Regions from separate parts of the Streptomyces sp. 7N604 genome, predicted to be linked through region 2. Evidence: riboswitches for the same ligand, from Rfam matches in the RefSeq annotation. Region 2 holds a riboswitch; each other region holds the start of a gene.
The links. Region 2 has a riboswitch for cyclic di-AMP ahead of ACTWP8_RS30335 (M23 family metallopeptidase). Riboswitches for the same ligand answer to the same signal wherever they lie in the genome.
Positions count from the first base shown of each region.

Region 1: linked by a shared signal. The riboswitch ahead of ACTWP8_RS04360 (transglycosylase family protein) and the one ahead of ACTWP8_RS30335 (M23 family metallopeptidase) in region 2 are both predicted to bind cyclic di-AMP.
Region 3: linked by a shared signal. The riboswitch ahead of ACTWP8_RS10225 (M23 family metallopeptidase) and the one ahead of ACTWP8_RS30335 (M23 family metallopeptidase) in region 2 are both predicted to bind cyclic di-AMP.

Region 1 covers NZ_JBQQBX010000003.1:115,885-123,037, forward strand. The annotation lists gene ACTWP8_RS04350 (M23 family metallopeptidase) at 1-454, opposite strand, end outside; gene ACTWP8_RS04355 (cupin domain-containing protein) at 628-1,125, shown strand; gene ACTWP8_RS04360 (transglycosylase family protein) at 1,265-2,473, opposite strand; cyclic di-AMP (ydaO/yuaA leader) riboswitch at 2,477-2,653, opposite strand; gene ACTWP8_RS04365 (permease) at 3,331-4,242, shown strand; gene ACTWP8_RS04370 (TIGR03943 family putative permease subunit) at 4,239-5,012, shown strand; gene ACTWP8_RS04375 (acyl-CoA dehydrogenase family protein) at 5,058-6,284, opposite strand; gene ACTWP8_RS04380 (TetR family transcriptional regulator) at 6,434-7,078, shown strand.
Region 2 covers NZ_JBQQBX010000032.1:77,278-84,430, reverse strand. The annotation lists gene ACTWP8_RS30345 (PrsW family intramembrane metalloprotease) at 1-160, shown strand, start outside; partial or broken gene ACTWP8_RS30340 (aldo/keto reductase) at 208-905, opposite strand; gene ACTWP8_RS30335 (M23 family metallopeptidase) at 1,092-2,189, opposite strand; cyclic di-AMP (ydaO/yuaA leader) riboswitch at 2,200-2,342, opposite strand; gene ACTWP8_RS30330 (SpoIIE family protein phosphatase) at 2,572-2,835, opposite strand; gene ACTWP8_RS30325 (hypothetical protein) at 2,943-4,319, shown strand; gene ACTWP8_RS30320 (hypothetical protein) at 4,368-5,141, opposite strand; gene ACTWP8_RS30315 (hypothetical protein) at 5,172-5,726, opposite strand; gene ACTWP8_RS30310 (MCE family protein) at 5,732-7,015, opposite strand; gene ACTWP8_RS30305 (MCE family protein) at 7,012-7,153, opposite strand, start outside.
Region 3 covers NZ_JBQQBX010000007.1:199,204-206,356, forward strand. The annotation lists gene ACTWP8_RS10210 (class I adenylate-forming enzyme family protein) at 1-109, opposite strand, end outside; gene tgmB (ATP-grasp ribosomal peptide maturase) at 296-1,231, opposite strand; gene tgmA (putative ATP-grasp-modified RiPP) at 1,239-1,430, opposite strand; gene ACTWP8_RS10225 (M23 family metallopeptidase) at 1,832-2,629, opposite strand; cyclic di-AMP (ydaO/yuaA leader) riboswitch at 2,633-2,760, opposite strand; gene ACTWP8_RS10230 (hypothetical protein) at 3,672-4,028, shown strand; gene ACTWP8_RS10235 (bifunctional polysaccharide deacetylase/glycosyltransferase family 2 protein) at 4,025-6,106, shown strand; gene ACTWP8_RS10240 (LCP family protein) at 6,237-7,153, shown strand, end outside.

The sequences.
Region 1 (7,153 bases), on a different contig from region 2:
CCTTCGCCGGCTTCCGCGCCTGCCCGCCTTTCTCCTCGATGACGAGCTTCTGGCCGGGGTGGATCAGGTCCGGGTTGCCGCCGATGACCTCGCGGTTGTCCTCGTACAGCCGCTCCCACCCGCCGTCGACGTCCCGTACGCGGGCGATGGCGAAGAGTGTGTCGCCGCTGACGACCGTATAGGACTCGGGTTTTGTACGGTTCGGGAGCTCTTTCCGGTGCCCGTTGGCCCGGTGCTCGCCGGCCCTGTGCTCGCTGGCCGCTGTCGCTAACTGCCGGGCCTTGGCGGCGAGGTCGGCGCGCTGCGCATGGTCCCCGGTGTCGACGGGTGCTGCGTCGGCCCCGGATACGGCGACCAGCGGCAGAGCCATTCCCGCGCCGCCCGCGGTGACCGTGAGGGATGCCTGGGAGATGCGGTTCGGCTGGTACCGGCGGTGGCGTCCACGTGCGGGCATAGAGCGCTTCCTCTCCTGCGCGGCCGCGCCAAGATTAGGGCGGGCATTCCGCCCGCCACAAGAGCCTCGTTTTCCGGAAGATCCAAGTCCGGTACGGTCCATGAAACGCTGTCACTTCGCAAGCCCGTGAACAATCAGTTCCGTTACGCCGGACCACGATGCGGAGGCAGCACATGAGGAATCCCATTCCCTCGGCCGAGGAACTCGCCACGATGTACGGCCTGGAGCCGCTGCCCCTGGAAGGCGGTCTCTTCCGCGAAACGTGGGCCGGTCCTCCGCAGTCCGGAGGCCGTCCCGAGGGCACGGCGATCCTTTTCCTGCTGTCGGCGCAGAACGACCTCTTCTCCGCGATGCACCGGCTGCCGCACGACGAGGTCTGGCACTTCTACCTCGGGGACACGGTGGAACTGCTGCTCCTGGAGCCGGACGGCGCATCACGGGTGGAGGTGCTCGGCCAGGACGTGCGCGCCGGGCAGCACATCCAGTACGTCGTGCCGGGCGGCACCTGGATGGGCGCGCGGGTGCGGCCCGGCGGCAGCCACGCGCTCCTGGGATGCACGCTTGCCCCGGGGTTCCTCCCCGCCGACTACGAGGGCGGCGAGGCGGACGAGCTGGCCGCGCGCTACCCGCGGCACGGTGATCTCATCCGGGCCCTGTGCCGCAGCTCATGACCCGTCTTCCGTATCCACCCTCGTATCCATCCCCGTGTCCACACCGGCACAGCACGACGAAGGCGCCCGCCCCCCGGCATAGCGGGGAGCGGGCGCCTCATGGAGTCAGGAGAGAAGACTCCGGCCGCGTCGACCCGTGTCAGATGCTGACGCCGTGCGCACGCAGGTAGGCGAGCGGGTCGATGTCCGAGCCGTAGTCCGGGCCGGTCCGCACCTCGAAGTGCAGGTGCGGGCCACTGCTGTTGCCGGTGGAGCCGGACAGGCCGATCTGCTTGCCGCCGGTCACCGCCTGGCCGGCCGAGACGGACAGCGAGGACAGGTGGGCGTACTGGCTGTACTTGCCGTCCGTGTGGCGGATGACGACCTGGTTGCCGTACGCGCCGCCCCAGCCCGCCGAGACGACCTCACCCGGGCCGATGGACTTCACCGAAGTGCCGGTGGGCACGGGGAAGTCGGCACCGGTGTGGTAGCCGCTGGACCACATGGAGCCGGCCTGGTGGTACGGCGTGCCGAGGGCCGGGTCGGAGACCGGGGCGGTGAAGCCGGAGGCGCTCTGCTCGGAAGCCGGCTTGGCCTCCTGCTTCGGGGCCTCCTGCTTGGGGGCCTGAGCCTTGGGCGCCGCGGGCTTGGGGGCCTGCTTCTTCGGAGCCTCCTGCTTGGGGGCCTGCTGCTGCGGCGCGGCCTCGGCCTTGCCGCCGCCCAGGGCCAGCTTCTGGCCCGGGTGGATCAGGTCCGGGTCGCCGCCGACGACCTGGCGGTTGTCCTGGTAGACCCGCTGCCAGCCGCCGTCGATGTGCTTGGCGGTGGCGATCTTGTAGAGCGAGTCGCCCTTGACGACGGTGTAGGACTCGGGCTTCGCCGCGCCCTTGTCCGCCGTGTCGGCCTTGTCCTCGGCGGGGGCCGGGGCGGGCTTGGTCTCGGGCTTGCCCTGGGCCTGCTCGCCGCCGGTGGAGATCGCGGGGGCCGGACCGCCCTTGGCCAGGCCGGCCTTGGGGCCGCACACGGGCCAGGCGCCGGGGCCCTGGGTGTCGAGCACCTTCTCGGCGACGGCGATCTGCTGGTCCTTGGTGGCCAGGTCGGCGCGCTCGGCGTAGTCGGTGCCGCCGAAGGCCTCCCAGGTGCTCTGCGTGAACTGCAGGCCTCCGAAGAAGCCGTTGCCGTTGTTGATGCTCCAGTTGCTGGTGCTCTCGCACTCCGCGACCTTGTCCCAGGTGTCGACGGAGGCGGCGCTCGCCTGGCCGGCGGTGATGAAGGACAGACCGATACCGGCGCCGCTTGCGGCGGCGGCGAAAGTGGCCCGGGAAATCCGGCCGGGCTTGAAGCGGCGATGACGTCCGCGTGCAGACATAGGGATCTTCCTCTCCTACGCCTGCGAGGTGAGCTGTCGGGTTCGGGCTGGAGTTGCCCGGCCGTGACTTACGCAGCGGCGAGCGCTGCGGCACGTCTTCACCCCAAGCCGGACCACGCCGAGCGCGGTACGGCACTTACCTTTGGTTCCCCCGCTCCTGCCGTGGTGCGTTGTCGTTTCCCCCTCCGCCGGCGGCAGGACTCGGCGCTCCGGCAACAGGGCGCCCGCCCCTTTCGATGGGCAGGCAGCGGAAAAGTAAACACATCCATTTCTTCGCCACAAGTGGCGTGCATTCGCCTGATTCGCCATTGAACAGATCGACTCGGTAATGCGTCACGCTGCGCTGCCGATCTTGGTCCCAGAGCAATAGGCATTACTACTGAACGGCTCTCACAGTGGGCAGTACGTAACCAAGTTGGGAAAATCGCCGCCATTCGAGTGCGCGAAGTCACATTTAACCGGCGGTCTTTGTGAGATGGGTCACCGGCCGACTAATTGTCCGATTTGGTATCTGAATTCAGCTTTGGCGGATTGCAGGCATTAGAAGCCTCTTTGCCGCACGAGAATCTACCCGGCGAAACGGATGAATACGGACCAAGTTCCGGAGATGCGCCACAGCCGGGCCCTCTCCCGCGGCTATCGTGATCACCCCCGGTCGCGGATCTTGCGGAGTCGGAGTGCAGAGAGCGGAAGAGCTGATCGACACCAGGTCACAGGCGCCGCCGGAAGCCGGTGCGAATCCATCCCGTACGAGCTCCGGCGCGGGGCACCCCGACCGCCGTACGCGCCCCGACCGCCGTACGGGCGCCGACCGCCGGGCGTGGCCGCTCGCCGCGGCCGGAGCGCTCGCCGTCGCGGTGGCGGCCGCTGCGGCCACCGGGGTGGTCGGATGGCCGGAGCCCGGGGCCGTGCAGGCCTGGCGGACGATCTGCCTCGCCATCACGGTGCAGGCCCTGCCGTTCCTGCTGCTGGGCACCGCGCTCTCGGGAGCCATCAACGCCTTCGTCCCCGCGCACGTCTTCAGCCGCGCCCTGCCGAAGCGGCCCGCGCTCGCCGTCCCCGTCGCCAGCGCCGCGGGCGTCGTCCTGCCGGGGTGCGAATGCGCGTCCGTGCCGGTAGCGGGGAGCCTGATCCGCCGCGGGGTGCCGCCCGCGGCCGCGCTGGCCTTCCTCCTGTCCGCGCCCGCGGTGAATCCGATCGTGCTCGCTTCCACGGCGGTCGCCTTCCCGGGCGCCCCCGAGATGGTGGCGGCCCGGCTGCTCGCCTCGCTCGCGACCTCGGCGGTCATGGGCTGGCTCTGGATCCGCCTCGGCCGCGCGGAGTGGCTGCGGCTGCCGGCGCACCGGACCGGGCACCGGCCGGGACACAGCAGGTGGGAGGAGTTCCGGCTCGGCTTCCAGCACGACTTCCTGCACGCCGGCGGCTTCCTGGTGCTCGGGGCGATGGCCGCGGCGACCTTCAACGTCGCCGTGGAGCGCTCCGTGCTGGACACCTTCGCCGGATCGCCCTGGCTCTCCGTCATCTTCCTCGCCGCGCTGGCGATCGTGCTCGCCGTCTGCTCGGAGGCCGACGCCTTCGTCGCGGCGTCGCTGACCGGGTTCTCCCCCACTGCCCGGCTGGCGTTCATGGTGGTCGGGCCGATGGTCGACGTGAAGCTGATCGCCCTGCAGTCGGGCACCTTCGGACGCGCCTTCGCCGTACGGTTCTCGGCGGCCACCGCCGTGGTGGCCGTCGCCTGCAGCGCGCTGACCGGGTGGTGGGTGCTGTGAGGCGGAACGTCCAGGTGCTGCTGCTCCTGCTGTCGGGCGCCGGAGTGCTGCACATCTCGCTCTTCAGCGAGGTGTATCTGCGGTACGTGAAGGAGGGCCTGCGGCCGCTGCTGATCGTCTCGGGCGTGCTGCTGGTCGTCCTGGGGACGGTGGGCGCGGCTCGGGACGGCTTCCCCTTCGCCAAGCCCGCTGCCCCGTCCGATGCCCACGACGCCGACGGGGACGCCGACGCGGATCACGGGCACGGGCACGGGCACGATCATGGCAAAGGCCCGCGGATCGCCTGGCTGCTCTTCCTCCCCGCGATCACCCTGCTGTTCTTCACGCCGCCCGCCCTCGGCTCGTACACCGCCGCGCGGGAGAGCGACACAGCGGTCGCGGACGGAGGGCGGTTCTCCCCGCTGCCCGGCGGGTCCCCGCTCGTCATGCCCCTGTCGGACTTCAGCTCGCGGGCGCGGCAGGACCCCGGCCGGAGCCTGGAGGGCCGTACGGTCTCGATGACCGGCTTCGTCACGCCGGGCAAGAGCGGCGGCTGGTACCTGACCCGACTGGTGCTGAGCTGCTGCGCAGCCGACTCGCAGTCGGTCAAGGTCCGGATGCTCGGCACCGCTCCCCCGCCGGCCGACGCATGGGTCACCGTCACCGGCACCTGGCATCCCGTGGGCACGGTGGGCACGCCCTCGGCCGCGGCTGCGCTCGACGCGGCCGGCGTGCGGCGCGTCCCGCAGCCCGCGAACCCGTACGCGGACGCCGCGCCGCCCGCGGCCTGATCCGGCGATCCGTCCACGGGCGTCGCAGTGCGCCCACCGCGGCACTCAGCGAATGGGCATGCCCGAGAGGGTGCGGGCGATGACCAGACGCTGGATCTCGCTCGTCCCCTCAAAAATGGTGTATATCGCTGCATCCCGGTGCATACGCTCCACCGGGTACTCACGCGTGAAGCCGTTGCCGCCCAGGATCTGCATTGCCTTGGCCGTGACCGACTTGGCCACCTCCCCGGCGTACAGCTTGGACATCGAGCCCTCGGCCGAGGTGAAGGGCCTGCCCGCCGCGGCCATCCAGGAGGCGCGCCACACCAGCAGGCGGGCCGCGTCGACCTGTGTGCGCATGTCGGCCAGCTGGAAGGCGACGCCCTGGTTGTCGATGATCGGGCGGCCGAACTGCACGCGGGTCTTCGCATACTCCAGCGCGACCTCGTACGCGGCGCGGGCGATGCCGACGGCCTGGGCGCCGACGGCGGGACGTGAGGCCTCGAAGGTGGCCATGGCGGCATTCTTCACGCGCTCGCCGCCGGCCTTCGCCCGCTCACGCGCGCGTGCGAGGCGCTCGTCGAGCTTCTCCTTGCCGCCGAGCAGGCAGTGGCCGGGGACGCGGACGTCCTCGAGGACGACCTCGGCGGTGTGGGAGGCCCGGATGCCGTGCTTCTTGAACTTCTGGCCCTGGGAGAGGCCGGGAGTGCCCGGGGGCACGATGAAGGACGCGTGGCCCTTGGAGCCGAGCCCGGGGTCGACGACGGCGACGACGACGTGGACGTTCGCGATGCCGCCGTTGGTCGCCCAGGTCTTGGTGCCGTTGATCACCCACTCGTCCTTGGCCTCGTCGTAGACCGCACGGGTGCGCATGGCGGCGACGTCGGAGCCCGCGTCGGGCTCGGAGGAGCAGAAGGCAGCGACCTTGACGTCGCCCGCGTCCCCGTACATCTGGGGGATCCAGGTGCCGACCTGCTCCTCGGTGCCGTTGGCCAGGACGCCGACGGCCGCGAGGCCGGTGCCGACGATGGACAGGCCGATGCCCGCGTCGCCCCAGAAGAGCTCCTCCATGGCCATGGGGATGCCGAGCCCGGTCGGGTCGAAGAACTGCTGGGCATAGAAGTCGAGGGAGTACAGGCCGATCTTGGCGGCTTCCTGGATGACGGGCCACGGCGTCTCTTCGCGTTCGTCCCACTCGGCGGCGGCCGGCCGCATGACATCCGCGGCGAAGCCGTGGATCCAGTCCCGGACAGCCTTCTGGTCGTCGTTGAGTTCGAACGTGAACTCTGCCATGTCCCCTCCACCTGCTTGTTACTTGCGGTAACTGCAGTGTGTTACCGGTCAGTAGCACATGTCAACTCCCCACTCCCCTCCCGTTGCCCCCCGTGGCCAGGTGTTACGTTGCGCGTGCACGAGCAGGCGGACGGGCGGGGAGACACCTCATGGAGACCAGTCAGCGGGATGATCAGCAGCGCGCCACGGAGCGGCGGCGCAGGGAACTGCTGGAGGCCGCGGACCGGGTGGTGCTGCGCGACGGGCCCGGCGCGTCCATGAACGCCATCGCCGCCGAGGCCGGGATCACCAAGCCGATCCTCTACCGCCACTTCGGCGACAAGGGCGGTCTGTACCGGGCCCTCGCCGCGCGCCATACCGACGCGCTGCTCGACAGCTTGCGCGCAGCGCTCGACGCCCCCACGGACCGCCGCGACCGGGTCGAGCACACCCTGGACACGTACCTCGCCGCCATCGAGGCGCGGCCCCAGGTCTACCGCTTCCTCATGCACCCCTCGGACGACACCCAGCCCGGGGAGCAGGGCTTCGACGTGGGCCGCCACTCCGCCCCGCTGCTGCGCAGGATGGGCGAGGAGCTCGCTCAGGTGATCGCCGAGCGGGTCGACCTCGGCCCCGGGGGCGACGAGCTGGCGCGGGTCTGGGGGCACGGCATCGTCGGCATGATGCACGCGGCGGGCGACTGGTGGCTGCGCGAACGCCCCTGCTCCCGCGCCCAGTTGGTGCGCAGCCTGGCCGACCTGCTCTGGGGCCGGCTGGCCGCGGCGGGCGACCGGATGGGCGGCCCCGGCTTCTGACGTACGGCCGTACGTCCCCTGCTTCCCCCCTGCCGTACGACTCCTGCTTTCCCTGCCGTGCACCCGTAGCCGTAC
Region 2 (7,153 bases):
GGCCCGCCCGTGGGTCCCGCCCCAGTGGGGGCCGCCCCACGGCTACGGCGGCCTGCCGCCGTACGGCTACGCGCCACCGCCGTACTACGGCCCCGGCACGGGGCCGCACCATCACCCGCCCACACCCACGACCCGCCCATACCCACCCACCCGCCCTTAGGGCGGGTCCGGCGCATCACTCGCCCTGGGGGAGGCGGGGGGGAAGGGTCAGGCCGATGCCGCCGTCGGCACCGCCACCTCCGCGTCCGTCAGCTCGAGGTCGGCGAGCGCCAGGAGGGCGGGGAGTTGGGCGGGGGTGCGGGCGCCGGCGATGGGGGTGGCCACCGTTCGCTGGGCGGCCGGCCACGCCAGGGCGACCGTGGCGACCTCCGCGCCCGCGCCGAGGCGACCTCGTCGAGCGCGGCCGGCACGCGCCGCTCGCGCTCCGTCTCCAGGTGCTGGGCCGCCCGCGCGGCCCGCGCACCCACCGCCGCGCCCGCCCGGTACTTGCCGGTGAGGAAGCCGGAGGCGAGCGCGGAGTACGGGACGGCCGCCAGCCCGTGACGGGCCGCGACGCCGGCGAGCGGCCCCTCGTACGTATCGCGCGAGACGAGGTTGTAGTGCGGCTGGAGGGCGGCGTACTTCGCCAGGCCCTCGCGGTCGGAGAAGGCGAGCGACGCCTCGAACCGCTTCGGGCGAGACGTTGGAGGCGCCGATCTGCCGGACCTTGCCCGCCCGCACCAGCTGGTCGAGGGCGGTGATGATCTCCGTAGACGTCGGCGGTGTCGAGGAAGTTGCCGCCCGCCTCCATACGCGTCGGGTACGGCGAAGGACTGCGCCTCGTCCGCGGTCCAGCCGAAGACGTTGCCGCCGAGGGAGAGGGGGTGGACGGCCAGATCACCGATGATCTTGTTCCTGTCAGCCATACGGCTGATCAACGCCGCCCTGCGCCGGGCCATTCCGGGCAACGCCCGCACAGCGACGCGAACCGCGACGCGGACTGAGAAGCGGGGACGCGGACACGCAGGCAAGCCGACAGCCCTGGTGTCGGGGGGTTTGCACCAGGGCTGCCGACGAACAGGGTGCGATAAGTCACAGCAGCCGTACGGACGTCAGAGCGAGACGCCCTTGCCGCGCAGCCAGGCCGCCGGGTCGATCGGGTCGCCGCCGCCCGGCCGTACCTCCAGGTGGAGGTGGGGGCCGGTGACATTGCCCGTGGCGCCGACGCGGCCGATCGTCTCGCCCGTCGTCACCTCGCCCGACGTCTGGGTCATCGAGGAGAGGTGGCAGTACCAGACCTCGGTGCCGTCCTCGAGGGTGAGGACGATCCGGTAGCCGTAGGAGCCCGCCCAGCCGGCCTCCGTGATCGTGCCGCCGTGCACCGCCTTGACGGGGGTGCCGGTCGGGGCGGCGAAGTCCTGGCCCGTGTGCGTGCTGGACCACATGGAGCCGGACTCGCCGAAGCTCGAAGTCAGCGTGTACGAGGAGGTGGGGAGGCTGTAGCTGCGGGCCAGCTTGGCGAGCCGCTCGGCCTCGGCCTTGCGCGCCGCCTCCTCGGCCGCCTTCCGCTCGGCCTCCTCCTTGGCCCTCTTCGCCGCGGCAACGGCCTTCGCCTTCGCCTCGGCGGCCTCCTGGGCGGCCTTCTCCGCCGCGGCCTCCTGCGCGGCCTCGCGCTCCGCCGTCTCCGCCGCCGTCTGCTGCTGCTCGGCCTGGCGCATGATGCGGGCGCGCAGCGCCTCGCCCGCGTCGGCGCCCCCGGCCGCCTCCTCGTCGGTGAGACCGGCCTGGGAGAGCGGGGCCGCGGCGGTCACGGTGCCGTCGCCGACGCTGTCCGCGTCGTCGGATATCAGCGAGCCGATGCCGGGGAGCGCCTTTGCGTCGGGGAGCTTGTCCGAGACAGACGAGAGATCCGGCATGGAGATGGAGACCGGTGGCTTGTCCTGCGCACTCGCCATGCCGCCCGCACCGACGGCGGCGAACACGCCGACCCCGAGGACCGCGCCGCTGCGGGCCATGCCGCCACCGCGCTGCTTGACGACGCGGTGCCTGCCGCGCACCGGGGCCAGGGAATCCGTGGTCGGGTTCCAGTCGCCGGAACCGGCGGCCGGGTAGTCCTCACCGAACTCACCGAATCCGCCCGGCCCGAAGTCGAAGCTCTGGGTGTCGGAGGGTTCGGGCAAGATCTCGGGGCCAGGCCTGTTGGACGCCACTCGGGCGCACTCCTTTCCTTCCTCTCGCCTACCGGGTTAGCTGACGGGTTCGGAGCAGGAAGGTCTCCTACGGGCCCCTCCGGAGAGGCGCCCGATTCACCCCAAGGTGGTGGTTCCCCGGTTCCCTTGGTGCAGGTCGTGCAGGTGGTGCTGCTGGTGCTGGTGGTGCGGGATTCGGCGTAGGCGCACGGTGCCACCTCTTGTGGCGGCTGGGACGACCGCGCTGCGTTATCGAACGTTAATAGACGGCGGGACGTGATTCCAAGCCGTTCGGTGTGATCGTTAACGAAATCCCGAGGGACCAACCAGGACAGGAAGCCGCCAATTCGGGCGAGTTGCCCCCACGCACGGAAACACCGCTTCCCCGATCGTGCGTCAGTTGTTATACGCAGGGATGCGCCCGGTTACGGAACGTAGGATGCGGGGCGGGTGACCGCCGGCATCGCCATGCCGTCCGGCACCCCGCCCTCCGCATGCCGCCGTACGTCCGCCACGAGCGTGTCGAGCAGCGCGTCGGGCCCGGGGAACCGCCGGCCGCGCAGCCGCCCCCCGGGCCGCAGAAGACGCCCTCCGCATTCCGCGCCTCGGTCACTCCGTCCGTGAACAGCAGCAGCGTGGCGCCCTCGGGGAAGGCGAACTCCTCCACCCGGGCTCGTACGGGTCCAGGCCCTCGCGCCGCCTGCCCTGGCCGCGGGATGGTTGCCCTGCACACCGAGAAGCCCGAAATTGCACCTTTGGAGTAGTTTCGTAGATATGAACACCGCAGCGAAGTCCTGGGCGGGCCGCACCCTGCTTCTGCCTGTGCTGGCGGTGCTCGCCGCCGCCCTCGTACTGATGGCCGTCATGGCTCCCGGGGCGCGGGCCGCGGACGGGCTCGACAGCGCCGCGAACGCCCTGAAGAAGGGCCCTGTCTACGTCGATCCGCGCGCTTCGGGGCAGCTGCCCGCCGCCGATGCGGACGCGCTGGCGGACAAGATCGAGAAGGCGGACAAGCCGGTGTTCGTCGCCGTGCTGCCCAACGCCTCCGAGTTCCAGCCGTCGACGCTGCTCCAGGACCTGCGGACCAAGGTCGGGATCACCGGCGTGTACGCAGTCGCGCTGGGTGACCGGTTCGACGCGGGCGCCGACTCCTCGGTGATGTCCCGCAACGAGGTCTCCAACCTCTCCGGCGCCGTGGAGCGATCCGACCCCGGCGACGTGAGCGCCATGGTCAACGGCTTCGTCGATCAGGCCCTGCAGCAGGCCAACGGCCACGCCCCGGCCACCTGGAGCGGCGGCTCGGGCACCAGCACCGGCACCGGGAACGGCACCGGAGTCAGCGCGGCCGGCCTGCTCGTGACGCTCGGCGTGCTGATCACGGCCGTCGGCGGCGGTGCCCTGCTGGTCAGCCGCCGGGGCAAGCAGCGCAGGGCCGAGCGGGACCGTGCGCAGCTGGAGACGCTCCGCCCGGTCGTGGACGAGGACATCACCGCCTTCGGCGAGGAGCTGGAGCGGATCGACTTCGACCCCTCGGCACCGAAGACGGACGACGCGATGCGCGAGGACTACGCCCGAGCCCTGGACTCGTACGACAAGGCGAAGGCGTCGATGGACCGCGCGCGGCGGCCCAGTGACGTACGGGATGTGACCGAGTCGCTGGAGGACGGCCGGTTCTCGCTGGCCACGCTGGAGGCGCGGCGGGACGGCGAGCCGCTGCCCGAGCGCCGGGTGCCGTGCTTCTTCGACCCGCGGCACGGCCCGTCGGTCCAGGACGTGCAGTGGGCGCCGTCGGGCGGCGAGGAGCGCACCGTGCCGGTGTGCGCGGCGGACGCGGCGCGCCTCGAGGACGGCGAGGAGCCGATGGGGCGCGAGGTGGAGACGGCGTCCGGGCGCAGGCCGTACTGGGAGGCCGGACCGGCGTACGGGCCGTGGGCCTACGGCTATTTCGGCGGCGGTATCCTGCCCGGGCTGCTGGCGGGCACGCTGCTGGGCAGCATGCTGACCGGGCCGTACGCGTACGGGTACGACGGGTACGGCGGTGACTACAGCGGCGGCGACAGTTCCGGTTCCGACTTCAACTCGGGCGACTTCGGGGGCGGCGGCGACCTCGGCGGAGGGTTCGGCGGCGGCGACTTCGGTGGAGGGTTCTGACCCGAGCCGCCCTCGCCCGCCTATCCCGCCTGTCCGGGCCTGTCCCGCCTACAGCGCGTCGACCGCGCTCACCTTCCAGCCGTCGGACGTCCGCTGCAGGGTCATCCGCACCCGGTTGAGGTCGAGGCGCGGGCCTGAGACCTGGGTGCTGTTGGTGACCTGGTTCATGAACAGCAGGACGACGACCTTGTCCGGCGAAGCGGACACCACCGATGCCGCCTCGTCGCCGGACGCGGGCTTCGCCACCGTGGCCTTGACCACCCCGTGGTAGCGCTTCGCGGTGGGCGCGACGACGGTCGAGGTGGTCTTCCGGTACTTGTCCTGGAAGGCGCCCGTGATGTGGCTGCGCGCCGCAGCGAAGTCGCGGTCGAGGTGCCGGTAGTCGTACGACAGAATCGCCGGAGCCGCCTTGCGCGCGGCCGCGAGCGCCTCCGTACGGGCCTCGTTCGCGCGCTCGGCGTCCCGGTAGTCCCACCCGAGCACGGCGGTCGCGGCGAGACCCGCCACGACGAGGACCGCGAGTACGGCGCTGATCAGGCCGGAGCGAAGCCACGTCGGCGTCGGCGTCGGCTTCTGATCCGACTCGGGCTTCAGCTTCAGCTTCGGCTTCGGCTTCGGCTCAGCGGCCGCCTTCGCGGGCGTCTCCGCCTCCGGCGCGTCGATCAGCCCCGTACGTCCCGGCGACGGCACGGCCTCCTCCTCCGCGGCCGGACCGTGCGCCTTCTCGGCTCGCTTGGCCGCGGCACGGGCAGCCGCGGCGAAGGAGGAACGGGACCGGGTCGTGCCGCTGCCGGCACTCCCTCGAACGGACAGCTTCGCCACGGTCTTTCTCCTTACTGGCTTTACTGGCTGTCAGCCGACGAATTCGACATTGGACGTCAGCCATCGCCCGTCCTCGCGCACGAGGTCGAGCTGCAGCCTGTAGTTGCGGGCCTGCCCCTTCGGAGCGGCGACGTTGGTGACCTTGCTGTCGCCCACGACCAGGACCCGGGCGGTCTTGTCACCGGCCCGGATGATCCCCGCCTCGAGCACCTGCCCCTGCGAGACCGACTTGTTGGCGGCCACCAGCTTGGTCAGTTGCTTGTTCTGCTCGGCGAACTGCTGCTTGAAGTCACCGGTGGCGCCGTCCAGGACGTTCTTGCTGTCCCGGTCGTAGTGCCGGTAGTCGAGCGAGGTGAAGTTGAGCACCGACTGGCGGGCGGCGGCCAGGACCTGCTGGTCGCGCCGGTCCGCCTGGTGGTGCTCGTACTTCTGCACGCCGAGGTAGCCGGAGAGGGCCAGCAGCAGGACGGCGGCGACGGCAAGCCCCACCGGGAGCGCCCTGCTGCGGCGCGCAGAGCGCACCCCCCTGGCCAGCAGACGGAGCGGCGGCCCGCCGGCGCGGGCGGCCAGGTTCCGGACATTCATGACATTCATGCCATCGGTCCAACGAGCAGCCATTGCCATGAGTCCTTTCCGAACACGTTCTGTTCTCCCCCGGTCGAGCCGATCTGGACGGCCCCTCCGCCCGGTCCCGTGACGAGGCCGGACGCGGGGTCGTAGGGCGCCACGTACGACGCCAGATCGGCCCGGCTCCCGGAGGCGGAGCCACCCGCTTGCGGGACGTTCTGCGCACCGCGCACCGAGGTCTTGCTGCCGCGCGGCTCCGTGCAGCGGACCGAGGTGTTCGCCTGCCGCTCGCTGGTGTCCTTGGGGGAGCGACGCTGGGTGCTGCCGTATCCCTGCCGGCACGCCGGGGGCTCGTCGGAGTTGAGGACCATACCAAAGTGGCTGGTGCCGTCGCCCGGGAGCACCGTGAAGCTGCCGGCGACGACGGCCGGGAAGGTCACCAGGGTCTGCTCCATGCCCGGCAGCCGTGCCGCGCTCACCTGGCCTCCGCTGATCAGGTTCCCCAGCAGCACCGGCAGCGCCCTCTGGTTGGCCTTCAGCAGCGAGTCCATCTCGTGCGCGGCCGACGTCTGGCCGTCCATCAGCCTGCGGAAGTCGCCGTCGCTGTTCTTGATCTGCTCGGTGAGGTCCGCCAGATCGCGGGAGAAGGACTTGATGGACGAGCCCTTGTCGATCTGGGTCTGCAGCACACCCTGGGAGTCCTCGATCAACTTGATCGTCTGGGGGAGCGAGTCGCTCGCCTCCTTCACGAGCGCGTTGCCCGAGTCGACCATCCGGGACATGTGCGGCCCCGTGCCCGCGAACGCCTTGCCCAGCTCGTCGACCGTGATCTTCAGGTCCTTCTTGTCGACGGACTGGACGAACCGGTCGAGACCCTTGATCAGCTTCGTCGTCTGCAGCGGGGTACGGGTGTCCCTCTGGGCGATCACGGAGCCTTCGCTCAGATACGGGCCGCTCCTGGCGCGCGGCTGCAGATCGACGTACTGCTCGCCCACCGCCGAGCGGTTGGCCACCACGGCGAGGGTGTCGGAGGGGATGCGCGGGCCGTCCTTGATGCGCAGCTCCACCGAGACACCGCCGGAGTCGCCGAGGCGCAGCTCGCCCACGCGGCCCACCGGGATCCCTCGGTAGGTCACCTCGGCGTCCGAGTAGATGCCTCCGGAGTCGGCGAAGTTCGCCCGCACCGTGTAGTCGCGGTCCAGGATCCGGTCGCCGAGGCCGGCGTACTCCGCGCCGACGTAGGACACGCCCACGGCGGTGATGGCGGTGAAGGCGAGAAGCTGCGCCTTGACCATACGGGTGATCACGACAGCATCCCCTTCGTCATGAGCCTCGCGAGAGCCAGGTCGAAACCGCTGGGATAGACCGGTCCGCCGATGCCGGAGGTGCGGTACGAGGCCTGGGTTCCGGTGCACAGCGGCAGGCACGTCGCGTCGCCGCCGCCC
Region 3 (7,153 bases), on a different contig from region 2:
TGACCCACGCCAGGAAGCCGGCATTGCTCAGGCGCACCGAATCGTCGGCGACGCTCGGGGCATCGGGGCTCTGCCCTGCACGTACATCGGGCAGCTCCGCAAAGTGCATGTCATCCTCCACCACAGTCCGTTTGCCGCGCTGTGATGAGAGACGGTACGAACGCGCGGCGTCGCGGGCCCATGGGCGCGGGCGACGACTCCGGCGACACCGGTTGTGCGCGGAGCACAGCCGCGGCGCGCGACCGCAGCGGCGAAGCGAGCGTCGGCGGTGATGCTGGGAAGCGTCCCCATGGCGTCACCCCGCTGTGCGCAGGGCCAGCCAGGCCGCGACGGCTCCGGCGATGGGCTGGCCCGTCTCCAGTTGGACGAAGCCGAACTGCCCGCCCTGGTTGCACTCGAGGAACCACCAGGTGCCGTCGCCGTCCTCGGCGAAATCGAAGGCACCGTAGGCGAGCTGAGCCAGAGACATGTAGGCCCGGACGGCCTGCGCGATGCGGGACGGTACCTCGGCGGGGGCCCAGGAACCGCCCTTGTCGGTGAAACGCCCGTCCACCTGGTCGGGGTCGGATGCCTTTCGGGCGGCGAACAGCTCGTCCCCGACACAGGTCAGCCGGATGTCCGCACGCTTGGGTACGCGCTGCTGAAGGAGAGTGGGGCCGGCCCCGACTTCCGCGAAGTCCGCATCCGGCTCGATACGGGTGGTGGGCAGGGCCATCGGCGGGTCGCTGGGGTGCGCTCCCGAAACCGACTTCACCACGAGGTCCCGGTGCTCCATGGCGAACTCGCGTGCCACCTGCGGAAAGGTGGTGATCAATGTGGGGGGTACGGCGAAGCCGCTGCGGTGGGCGACGCGCAGCTGCCACGGTTTGCAGCGGGCCTGCACGGCCGCGACGGGGTGGTTCATCCAGCGCACGCCCGTGCAGTACAGCGTTCCGTACAGGGCCTGTGTGGACTCGGCCGTGAGCCATGCGGACTGCTCGAGGGCGTGAGCTCCGGGCTCGCCGGGTCTTCGTATCCATATCGAGCGCAGTCCGCTCATGCTGACCACACGGCCACCATCGGCCGAAAGGTATCCGTGGAAGTCGCCCTTGACGTATTCGGCGGACAGGGCGGCCTGGCCGGGGAGGTCGGCGGGGTCCAGGCGTACGACCGGGACGCCCGCGTCGTGCAGGGCGGACACCACCATGTCCGCGGTCACGTCCTCCGCGCAGGTGAGTACGAGCACCGTCATGGTCCCGTCAGTCATCGAAGTGCGTTTTGGAACCGGCGGTGGAGGCGGTGGTGCCGGTCGCCAGCAGCAGGGCGCGGTCGCTGATGGCCGGGCGTCCGTCGGGCAGGACGTTCAACTGCCGTGTGGATTCATAGGTATAAGGAGTCGTGACGGGTGGGTGGACGGCCGGGCGGGCGTAGTTCAGCGCGAAAGGTCTCATCGTGTCTCCTCGGGCTTGCCGGGAGGGGGGTGGCGGGTTCTGGATTTGCCCATCGGGCGCAGGTATCCAGCAGGTTGGGGCAGGTGGGAATGCAGCCCGGTCGGTACCAGGCCATTCGGAACATCGGCAACGATCGGTGGGGTGCCGAGCGCGCAGCACCGACAACGTCTCTCCGATTGCAACGCCGACCGCGCTGAAATCCGGTCGGCCTCGCCCGGCACGCCGCCGGGGAGGTATGGCCCGCCACCGGCTCCGTGCTCGTACGTATGACGGGGTGACCCTGTCTACGGCTGAGATCGCACAGGTCCGGGCTGCATTCCTTCACCATCTGCGCACAGAGAACGGGCGTAGCCGACCATCGCACCGAGCCTGTGGCGGAATCTTCGATCCGGGGTGAGGTGTCAGGTCTCCACGCCGCGGTCCCGCAGCCAGTCCAGAGGGTCGACGGCGGATCCGTAATCGGGGGTAGTGCGCACCTCGAAGTGCAGGTGGGGCCCGGTGACATTGCCGGTGGCCCCGGAAAGTGCGATGCGGTCGCCCGTGCCTACCGTGGCGCCTGGTGACACATCGATCTGTGACAGATGCGCGTACTGCGTGTACTCGCCGTCGTCGTGCTTGATGACGACCTCGTAGCCGAAGGCGTTGTCCCAGCCCGCCGAGACCACGGTGCCGCCGGTGGCGGCTCTCACGGTGGTGCCGGTCGGCACGGCGAAGTCCTGGCCGGTGTGGCCGTTGGACCAGATGTCGCCGCTGTCCTGGAAGCCGGCGGTCAGGATGCCGCCGCTGACCGGGAGGACGGCGCTCGGGGCCGTCTCCTCCGTGCTCGAGCTGTACGAGGCTTGGGTGCCCGTCGTGGTGCCGGTGCTGTTGTCGCCGGTGCTCGTGCCGGTATCGCCTGCGCCGTCGAGCGACAGTTTCTGCCCGATCGAGAGCAGGTCCGGGTCGTCGCCTATGACGGACCTGTTGTCCTCGTAGAGCTTCTGCCAGCCGCCCTCGATGCCCTGTTCCTCCGCGATCGTTGACAGGGTGTCGCCGGAGGAGACGGTGTAGGTGTCGCTGTCACCGTCCAGAGCGCTGGCGGTGCCGGCTCCGATGACCGGAAGAGCGAGGGTCGCACCGGTGGCGCTGACGCGGCTGACGAGGCGGCGAGTGGTGTGACGGGGGCGTGGGGCGCGGTGTCGTCCAACTGCAGACGTCAAGGTGGCTCCGTACTCCGAACGCCTGCGAGGTGAGCTGTCGGGTTCGGGCTGGAGAATTGCCCGGCCGTGTGCTGCTACGGCTTCACCCCTAGCCGCCCGGCACGCAAGGCCCGATACGGCGAAAGTGGGTCCCCCACTCCTGCCCTGCGGTGTAGTGACGTGCTGCCGCGCGGCCAGGGGCAGGACTCGGCGGTCCGGCCACGCGGTGTTCGTTGTCGAACGCCGAGCACGCTAGAGGAACCATGTGTTCGAACACAAGGCCTTCACAAGCGGATCCGAGTCAACTGACTTTCTTTACCTGGGAGTTCGGGATGGGTAATCACGATATCCGCGCAAAGGAGGATGCCGGTGCACGCGCTTGCGAGCCAGGACACCACGACGTGGCGGGCGGTCCCTAAGCCGACACAGGGGACATGAGTGGCCGGTTTGGGTCCATCGCCTTCTTGGGTGATCAGCCCAACACTTCGGGACGAACTGCTCCACGATGCTCCTGTGCCCAGGAATCCACCCCATAACTGCGCGGCGTCGCGGCGGAACGGCTTGCTCGCGCGCGGCCGGTCAACTTTCTGCTGTCTGTGCAGGTGGCCCTTAAGCCGCGTATCAGAAGTGCTGGAGGTCATAGCCATTGGGTAACTCTGCATGTCCCGTGGCGGCTATTGGGCGTGGTGGCCGGGAGCGCCCGGAGAGTGGTGATCACCGCAAGGGAGGCCGCTGGAATCCCACGCGATCGTCAGCTGATCACCCGTCAAATACGTTTCTGCATCCGCCAGGAGAGGCTCCGCGGGCGGACGAAGAGCGCCCGGTGCGCTTCGAGCGGTTCGGATGGGTATATCGCCTTGTACCCCATGAAGGGTGGAGGGCGGAAAAGCGGGGGCATAGGCGGGCGCTTAAGATCTTTCCGACACGCGCCCGTTCGGAGAACTGGCTACACTCGCGCCGCATGAGTAAGGCAAGCAGAAGCCGCATACGGCGGGATAATCGAAATCGCCAGATATTCGTCGACGCTTCCAGTCGGCGCAGGAACGTCCTGTGGTACGCGGCCATGGCTGTCGGAGCCGCTTGCACCGGCTATCTGCTGCTGCTGGTCGCCGCGCTCTCCGGGGTGCTGCAACAGCACGTAGAGAAGAAGCCGCCCAGGACCGTCGAGCCGTCCACCACGGACAGCGACCGTCCTGGGTCCGAGCCCTCGGCAGACCTCACGGCCCCTGCCCGCGTCGTGGCCACAGTCTCCTCCGTCCCGACCTCCACTGCACGCCCGGCGGCCGAGCCGGCCGACGCCTCGCCGCCCCCCACAGCCACCACGGCGGCTCCGGCAACAACCAGTCTCCCCGGCCATGGAAGGACCAGGGCAGCCCTGGTCAGAGCCAACCCGTCCCCGCGTGGAGGCACTGTCAGGTGAGTCCTCGGCACGCGCAGCACCGTGACCCGCGTGGGCACTGGCTCCTGCTGATCCTGGTCCTCTCCGCGGTCGCCGCCGCCCTGCTCTTCGAAGGCTGGACCACCCACGCGGTCGCCGAAGCGCAGACGAAGCGCGACTGCACCGAACCCGTACCGAAGGCCGCGGACACCGGCGACCCGGTGGTGCGCATCACCGGGGACAAGGTGGAGACGGCAGCCATGCCCGCACGTACCGTTGCCCTCACCTACGACAGCGGACCCGACCCCGTGTGGACCCCGCGCCTGCTCGACCTGCTGCGCAAGCACCATGCCCACGCCACCTTCTTCCTCTCCGGCGCCCAGGCCGCCCGGGAACCGGACCTGGTGCGGCGGATCCGCGCCGAGGGCCACGAGATCGGCTCGTTCACCTACAACAAGACCGACTTGGGCTCGGTATCGGCCTTCCGTAACCGGCTGGAGCTGTCGCTCACGCAGACGGCGCTGGCGGGCAGCGCAGGAGTCAGCACCTCGCTGCTGCGGCTGCCGAACACCACCCAGGCGGACACGATGTGCGGCGGCGAGTGGAGGGCGGCGCGGCGCGCCGCCGCAGACGGCTACCTGCTGGTCGCCGCCGACGGTCCGTACCGGAAGCCGTCGCAGGGCCTGATCCGGCAGTACACCCAGACCGACGCCGCGTACAGAGAGACGAAAAAGCTGCTGGGCGACCGGAACGTCAAGGAGTTCACCACCGTGACGGCCGGGCTCGGAATGCCCTCGGCCAACGCGCCGGTGTCCGCCATCGACCGCGGGCAGGGCAGAGGCCTGATCTGGGTCCAGACCCTCGGGCACGCCTTCGTGAGCGCCATGACCTGGGTGCTCGGGATAACGGGCGGGCTGGCGCTCCTGCGGCTGGTGATGCTCGTCGTCCTCGCCCGTACCCATGTCCGTCGTCTCCAACGCTTCCGCCCCGGCTCGCCCTGGCTGCGGGAGGTCAACGAGCCGGTGACGGTCCTCGTACCCGCGTACAACGAAGAGGCGGGGATCGAGGGCACCGTCCGTTCGCTCCTCGCCTCCACACACCCGTATCTGCAGATCATCGTGATCGACGACGGGTCGACGGACCGGACGGCGGACATCGCCACATGGATCAACGATCCCCGCGTCCAGGTGATCCGTCAGCCCAACGCGGGCAAGGCCGCCGCGCTCAACACCGGCCTGGCCTATGCGAGATACGACATCGTGGTCATGGTCGACGCCGACACCGTCTTCGAGCCGGACGCCATGTACCGGCTCATCCAGCCGCTCGCTCACCCGGCCATCGGCGCGGTCAGCGGCAATACCAAGGTCGCCAACCGGCGCCGCATGCTGGGCAGATGGCAGCACCTGGAATACGTCTTCGGGTTCAATCTCGACCGCCGGATGTTCGAGGTGCTGGAGTGCATGCCGACGGTCCCCGGTGCCATCGGCGCGTTCCGCCGGGACGCGTTGCTCGGCGTCGGCGGTGTCAGCGAGGACACCCTCGCCGAGGACACCGACCTCACGATGGCCCTGTGGCGGGCGGGCTGGCGGGTGGTCTACGAGGAGTCCGCCATCGCCTGGACCGAGGTTCCCACAAAGCTGGGTCAGCTGTGGCGGCAGCGCTACCGCTGGTGCTACGGCACGCTCCAGTCCATGTGGAAGCACCGCCGTGCCCTTGGCGAGGTGGGCCCGGCCGGGCGCTTCGCCCGCCGCGGGCTGACGTATCTCACTCTCTTCCAGGTCCTGCTGCCGCTGCTCGCGCCGGTCGTCGATGTCTTCGCGCTGTACGGGGCGCTCTTCCTCGACCCCGTGCAATCGGTCGGGGTGTGGCTCGTCTTCCTCGTCGTCCAGATGGCCGGCGCGGGATACGCGCTGCGGCTGGACCGCGAGCGGTTGAGAACGCTGTGGGCGATGCCGTTCCAACTCCTCGTCTACCGGCAGCTGATGTATCTGGTGATCATCCAGTCCGTGGTCAGCGCCCTGCTCGGCACCCGGCTGAAGTGGCACCGCATGCAGCGCTCCGGCTCGGCCGCCGAGCTGATCCGCGGACCGGTCGCGTACAAGAGCCTGTCGTCGAAGTGAGCAAGGGGCGCGGTCCGTTGCGACCCGCCCAAGGAGCCTGACACCGTGCCAGGCCCACAACTCAGGACTTTCGGACCAGATCTCCGGATCCTTGGGGTGGACCGCCGGTAACCATGCAGACTCCTCCCCTATGAGAGATTGGCCGGACGGTTTGACCGACAGAAACCGGCGCGGCGGTGATGCGGAGCCGACGCGCGCCATGGGGTACGACCTGCGGCAGGGCGCACACCTGCCACGGCAGCGCTCGGCACCGCCGCCGCTGCTGACACCCGAGTCGTCCCCGGGGTGGCCGGCCGCGGGCCATGCGCCGAGCGGCCAGGTCCACCCCGGCATCCCGCACCAGGTCGGCACCGGCGGTCCGTGGGGCAACGACGACGCCTACGACTCCTACGACTCCTACGGCCCGGGGGCCGAAGGCCCGGAGGCGGAGGACGACCACGGCGGCCGCAGACGGGGCCGCCGGATCATGCGGACGCTGATCGTCCTGGTCCTGGTGATCCTCGTCACGTCCATCGGCACGTACGTCTGGGCCGACTTCAAGCTCGACCGCGAGGTCGACCTCGCCAAGGTCGGGGACCGTAGCCCGAGTGGCGAGGGCACCAACTACCTCATCGTGGGCTCCGACAGTCGCGAGGGCCTCTCCAACCAGGACAAGAACGACCTGCACACCGGCTCGGCCGAGGGCCGCCGCACCGACTCGATGATCGTGCTGCACACCGGCGACAACGGCACCACAATGATGAGCCTGCCGCGCGACTCGTGGGTGACCATCCCGGCGTTCACCCGCCCCGAGACCGGCAAGCACTACGCCGCGGCCAAGAACAAGCTGAACGCGGCGTTCTCGATGGGCGGACCCGAGCTCCTCGTGCGGACCGTCGAAGCCAACACCGGCCTGAAGATCAACCACTATGCGGAGATCGGCTTCGCGGGCTTCGTGAACATCGTCGACTCGGTCGGCGGTGTCGACCTATGCCTCGACAAGGACATCAAGGACGAGAAATCGGGCGCCGATCTGAGGAAGGGCTGCCAGACTCTCAGCGGCGCCGA